Linked DNA regions of Ketobacter sp. MCCC 1A13808. The protein of the gene in region 1 interacts with the protein of each later gene in a pairwise test. Links are inferred from orthologs where the notes say so. Each region holds a gene or a part of one and is shown on either strand. Other genes may lie near its edges.

The links.
Region 2: the proteins of rlmKL (region 1) and typA interact in binary tests that used the Escherichia coli proteins (3 or more experiments, as listed by UniProt). The link is inferred for Ketobacter sp. MCCC 1A13808 from one-to-one orthologs.

The regions. Positions count from the first base shown.
Region 1 is NZ_VRKW01000016.1:46,676-49,960, reverse strand. The notes cover bases 327-3,285. They hold rlmKL (bifunctional 23S rRNA (guanine(2069)-N(7))-methyltransferase RlmK/23S rRNA (guanine(2445)-N(2))-methyltransferase RlmL), read right to left. Parts: upstream 2,923-3,285; coding sequence 730-2,922; downstream 327-729. Other genes in these bases: rmf (ribosome modulation factor), read left to right, coding at 3,199-3,285; FT643_RS20060 (hypothetical protein), read left to right, coding at 327-700. In the rest of the region: more of FT643_RS20060, read left to right, coding at 1-326. UniProt on the Escherichia coli protein: Specifically methylates the guanine in position 2445 (m2G2445) and the guanine in position 2069 (m7G2069) of 23S rRNA. Methylation occurs before assembly of 23S rRNA into 50S subunits.
Region 2 is NZ_VRKW01000010.1:104,355-107,640, forward strand. The notes cover bases 222-3,181. They hold typA (translational GTPase TypA), read right to left. Parts: upstream 2,625-3,181; coding sequence 819-2,624; downstream 222-818. Other genes in these bases: FT643_RS16990 (hypothetical protein), read right to left, coding at 486-647; FT643_RS17000 (tRNA (5-methylaminomethyl-2-thiouridylate)-methyltransferase), read left to right, coding at 2,800-3,181. Also shown: FT643_RS16985 (heparin lyase I family protein), read right to left, coding at 1-7; more of FT643_RS17000, read left to right, coding at 3,182-3,286. UniProt on the Escherichia coli protein: A 50S ribosomal subunit assembly protein with GTPase and nucleotide-independent chaperone activity, required for 50S subunit assembly at low temperatures, may also play a role in translation.

The DNA.
Region 1 (3,285 bases):
CCACTGCAGTACAGAAACCATCGCGTTCCAGGCTGATTACAAGCCTGAAGATATGGCCATATCAATTCGCTACGCCGCGCTACAGGGTGAGTTATCGCTTTTGCAGGAATATGCAGCCAGTACAAACCCTCCGTGGCGGGAAAAAATCAAAAGCTACAACACGTTCGCCATTCAATTAAGTGAAGGTATTGAAGCCCGCCTGGACGCAGCCCGCACACTTCTCAGTGAAGTTCATGCCGAAGAAATCAACACCAAAAACGCTATTATCGAAACCTTATCAAAACAAAAACACGCGCTGGACGAGCAACTGGCCAGTCTAAAACCGTTGTCAGAAATGATCGGGGAAATAACGGACGAAAGTGACTCCCGTCATGATCTCGAACTTAAGCTCTATAAAGCATTACTGGCGCTATGCGAAAACGTGGAACACAGTGAAAAATTACGCGAAGTTGTGTTTTTACTACATGAATCTTTTCATACTAGCCAGCTGCAAAACGAAGCCTCCGAAACGACCACTACAGAGTCGCAAAACAACACCGAGATGCTGAACAACATAATTGACAAACAAAACGAATCGATCAGTGAACTACGCGCGCAAATAAAGTCTCTGCAAAGTAAAATCCCCGGCGACGAATTAACGCAACTGGTCGAAGATTCGCAAAACAGCGACCTCGAAACCGACCAGGATACGAAAGATTAAGCTGCAGCCGGTATCTGATGAGATTCGATTTACTTATAGATACGGTGACTCACATTCGGCTCTCCCGCTTTATGCCGAAACTCCCAACAGAAGTGAACCGGTTTACCACGGGAAAAATCGGGTGGCAGGCTAGCTTTGGTCCTATCTTTCACGTCATAGCGCTGCTCCAGTTCCGGCTCCAGCTTAAACTTGTTAAAGTTGTTCGAGAATATCACTACGCCGCCGGGCTCAAGTCGTTTCATCACCAGATCCAGTAATTCAACCTGGGATTTCTGCACATCAAAATGACCGTCCATACGCTTTGAATTAGAAAAGGTAGGCGGGTCCAGAAAAATGACATCAAACTGATCATTAGTGGTTTTCAACCACTTTAGACAATCCGTCTGGATCAACTCATGAACCGATTCTGAGCATCCGTTAATATACAAATTATTACGCGCCCAGTTCAGATAAGTAGCCGACATGTCCACCGATACCGTTTTCTTCGCTCCGCCCAGCGCCGCATGAACGGTGCCGGCTCCGGTATAGCAAAATAAATTCAGAAAACGTTTACCTTTAGCCAGCTTTTGGATGTCAATACGGGTCGGACGGTGATCCAGAAACACCCCCGTATCCAGGTAATCGTCCAGATTCACCAGCAGTAGCGCCCGCTCCTCTTCAATCAGAAAGGTTCGCTTCTTATCGCTGAGCTTCTGATACTGCTGCCGCCCTTTCTGCTGCTGCCGGCTTTTGACATGGATGTGCGAAAAGGAAATATCAAATAACAGTCGCAGGCCATCGATAGCATCTTGTAAACGTCGAGCTGCTTTATCAGGATCGACGGTTTTCGGCGGCGCATACTCCTGCACCTGCAGGTGCCCGTTATACCAATCGATGGCCAGATTGTATTCGGGGATATCGGCGTTATAGATTCGGTACGCTGCGATTTGCTCGCGTTCAACCCATTTTGAAATGGTTTTTACGTTTTTCCTGATCCGGTTCAACATATCAACCGCAGGGACGACTTCCGCATTTATCTGACGCATTGGTAACGGCAATCGTTGATATTGTGTCGGGCGCTCTACCACTTTTCCGGAACGAATGACACAACGGATCGGACCGTTATAGACTCTGAAAGTCGCTGGATCTTCAAGTTGCAATGCATCGACAAACTCCACCTGATTACTGATCAGACCAACTGACCAGTGCATACAGTTCTTCTGCAGCAAACGAGCCATTGCCCGATAAAGAAAAATCAATTGGGTGTCTTTATCAAGACGTTCACCATAAGGTGGATTGATTACCACTACACCGCCCTGCGCAGCCACCTTTTCGTTCACCGAAAAGTTGATTAATTCCCGGCGCTCAACGTGAATGCAACCATCTAGCCCCGCTGCACGAATATTATTTAAGGACGACTGTATCGAATTCTGATCTGCATCGTACCCTTTGATGGAAAATTCAATTTTTTCTGACAAATCACGCCCGGCTGCTTCGCTTATGACTTGTTGCCACAGTGTTTCATCATGATAACGCCAACGCTCAAAGCCAAACCCTTTTCGTATTAATCCAGGCGCAATATCGGCCTTCATCATAGCGGCTTCGATCAGCAAGGTACCGGAGCCACACATGGGATCAATTAGATTATCAGCAAACTTTGGCCAACCGGCACTCATTAACAACGCAGCAGCCAGTGTTTCTTTGATCGGCGCTTCGTTTTGCGCCACACGGTAACCGCGCCGGTGCAGTGGCTCACCGGACAATTCCAGCGACACCTGCACGCTACTTTTTCCAAAGTGAACATGAATGCGCAGATCGGGGGCGCGAGTATCTATATTGGGGCGATCACCGACGCAATCACGAAAATGGTCGACAATTGCATCCTTGGTTTTGTACATAATATATTGCGTATTCAGGTTAACCGAAGCATCTTTAGACACCGAAATGGAAAGGCTGTCTTTCACATCCATATGCATCTGCCAGTGCACCTGACGCAAGCTTTCGTAATATTCCTGCTCGTTTTTATATTCAAACTCCGCAATAGGCAGCAAAATTCGCGAGGCGATACGGGACCAAAGACAAAACTGATAGAGATTTTTCAGCCCTGCAGGGCCTTCCACCGCACTCCCCACTAATTGGTAGTCATCACCGCCAATGCCTTGAATTTCTTCCAATAAAAAACGTTCCAGTCCACCAGCACAGGTGATTACCAAGCGCGATGTATTCCAATCCATCTCATTCATTATGAATTAACACCTTTAATTAACTCTCTGAATTATAAAGCAACCCGAGTTGATCAGGGTTTTATCTATTACTTAAATCAATACAAGCGTGTCATTTATATGACAAATTTTATGTCGACATTCACGTCTAACTTCGGTACTAATATAAGTCCGGCCTTTGAAAAAAGGACGCCGGAACTTTTCCCCGCAATCATCCTCCAAGGAGACATGCAAGCACAAACTTCACGCTTCAATTTTCACAAAAACCTATAACTAGGAAAACGAGGTCGATAGTTTATGAAGAGACAAAAACGCGATAAATCCAGCAGAGCCTATACTCGTGGCTATCAAGCAGGTGTGAGCGGTCGCTCAAAAGACTCCTGC
Region 2 (3,286 bases), on another replicon or contig:
ACGTCATACAAACTCTCCAGTAATTAATTCCATTTATCGCAACCCACCTTTTGGCCGCCGATAACCTCGTTAATTTGATCCAAACCTACGCCAATCTAACTACATTTAATTACTAGAAAGCACTACCTTCATTTAAAGGTCATAATGTTTTCTGAATTCAAATTAATGCTTGTTTACAAACAGAACACGGCTATTAGCTTAGGATCACAATAGAGACAAGCATCAGACAAAGAAAAATCGCTTTTTCTTATATAAGCGGATAAAGCGCTTGAATCCTGTTGATCCTGACCAAATAAAAAAATTGACACCTTTTTTAGAAAGCAGAAAAGAAAATCACTCTATTTCAATATATCGCATCCCGGATTTCGACTAACTTGCACAAACCGGCGCGCATCAATATTGATAATTCGCCGACAAGTCGATGAGCGCAGCACCCACCGCTTGCAATCGGGAGCAGTCGGATTTCCATCGCCGTCATAGGGCTGCTAGATTTTAATTTCCACTTCCGCGTAATTCATACCGAAGTCCGGTACCCACTTATCCACATTGGTGCCATAGGCAATAAAGAACGAACTCTGTTTATCCGCGGGTGGTGGAATAAGGCACGAGTGTATTCCGGTGGTGCTCACAGAATTAAGATTAGACACATTAATATGTTCAAACGGTCGTTCACTCGGTAACTGAGAGGCATAGCAAATTTGAAAATAGCCAGATTGACCTTTTCTTCCCCACCGACAAAAGACGCAGGCAAAAAAAAACTCAGGCACCGAATGCGGTGGCCTGAGCTTTTTATCAAGCGGGTATTTTAAAGGGACGTTTTACTTAGGAGCGCGCTTACGCTCATTCTCCTTCAGCAACTTTTTACGGATGCGGATGGAGCTGGGGGTTACTTCGACCAGTTCGTCCTTGTCAATAAAGTCCAACGCCTGTTCCAGCGAATAACGAATCGGTGGGGTAAGCACGATGTTCTCGTCAGTGCCCGCAGCCCGGATGTTGGTCAGCTGCTTGGCCTTGGTCGGGTTGATTACCAGGTCGTTGCCACGCGAGTGAATGCCGATGACCTGGCCCTCGTACACTTCAACGTTAGGGTCAATCATAAGGCGACCCCGATCCTGCAGATTGAACAGAGCATAACCCAACGTCTTACCGGTGATCATGGAAATCAAAACACCGTTCTGACGTTTGCTGACGTCGCCTTCTTTCAACTCGCCATAGTGAGAGAACGTGGAATTCATAATGCCGGTACCGGACGTCATGGTCAGGAACTCGGAACGGAAACCGATAAGACCGCGGGAAGGCGCGATAAAGTCCATACGCACGCGACCTTTGCCGTCGGGCACCATGTCCGCCATTTCAGCTTTACGCAAACCCAGTTGCTCCATAATGGAACCCTGGTGCTGCTCTTCGATATCAATCATCAGCTGCTCATAAGGCTCTTGCGTCTTACCATCCGCTTCTTTCAGGATGACCTCAGGAGATCCCACTGCCAGCTCAAAGCCTTCCCGACGCATATTCTCGATCAACACCGACAAATGCAGTTCTCCTCGGCCAGAAACCCGAAAACGGTCCGGACTTTCGGTGTCTTCCACCCGCAAGGCCACGTTGTGAATCAACTCCTTTTCCAGACGCTCACGGATATTACGCGAGGTCACGAACTTGCCTTCTTTGCCTGCAAAAGGAGAGGTATTGACCTGGAAGATCATGCTAACGGTCGGCTCGTCCACGGTCAGGGGCGGCAATGCTTCAACCAGTTCCGGCGAACACACCGTGTCCGATATAAATAGTTCATCAATACCGGTGATACAGATGATGTCACCAGCCTCGGCATCGGGCACATCGATCCGGTCCAGACCGTGATGACCCATGATCTTAAGAATCTTGCCGTTACGAGTCTTACCTTCGCGATCCACAATCTTGACCGGGGAGCCGGCTTTGATTTTGCCACGTTTAACCCGGCCGATACCGATAACTCCCAGAAAGCTGGAATAATCCAGGGAACTGATCTGCATCTGGAAAGGCCCGTCAGAATCCACTTCCGGCGGCGACACCTTATCGATTACTGCCTGAAACAATGGGGTCATGTCTTCGGCCATATCATCTGCATCCATCCCGGCAATGCCGTTCAACGCAGACGCATAGATAACCGGAAAATCCAACTGCTCGTCGGTCGCACCCAAACGGTCAAACAAGTCAAACACCTGATCCATCACCCAGTCAGGACGAGCCCCGGGCCGGTCGATCTTATTAATTACAACAATGGGATTGAGGCCCTGGGCAAATGCCTTCTGAGTAACAAAACGAGTTTGCGGCATGGGGCCATCAACGGCGTCAACCAACAGCAGTACAGAGTCCACCATGGACATAACGCGCTCAACTTCTCCACCGAAGTCGGCGTGTCCGGGGGTATCTACTATATTGATATGGTAGTCATTCCACTCGATTGCGGTATTTTTGGCCAGGATTGTGATCCCGCGTTCTTTCTCAAGATCATTGGAGTCCATCACTCGCTCACCTTCGTCTTTACGACCTAAGGTGCCGGATTGTTGTAACAGCTTGTCCACCAGAGTTGTTTTACCATGGTCAACGTGCGCGATAATGGCGATATTACGGATTTTTTCGATCACAAATTTACGGCCTCGGCCCAATACAGTACATCAAGGCGCGGGAGTATACCTGAAACCATTGACAACTGGGCAGCAGGATTTACATTTTTTGCACAATAAGCGGATTTTATCCTGTATAATTCGCGCCCTTTGAATTTCAACTTTGGCATGTCCAAAAAGCGAGCAAGTGAACAATATGGCTATTCAACGCAAAGCAATTGCCTTGATATCCGGCGGACTGGACTCCATGCTGGCGGTAAAAACGATTCAGAATCAAGGCATTAAAGTAGAAGGCGTTAATTTCTATACCGGATTCTGTGTGGAAGGTCATACTCATGCCATCCGTAAAAAAGACAAGGATAAAGAGAAACGCAATAATTCCTTATGGGTCGCTGAGCAGCTCGGCATTAAAATGAATATTGTTGATATATCAAAAGAATATAAAGATATCGTGCTCAACCCACAATACGGCTACGGCGCCAACCTTAACCCTTGCCTGGATTGCAAAATCTTCATGGTGGAACAAGCCAACGCCATGCTGAACAAGGCCCGTGAACTGGCAGACGAAGGCGGTTTTGACTTTATTATCACCGGCGAGGTGATTGGTCAGCGCCCCAAATCTCAACGTAAAGAGACCATGCCCCTGATTGCCCGCGAGTCCGGTGCCGATGACCGCCTGTTGC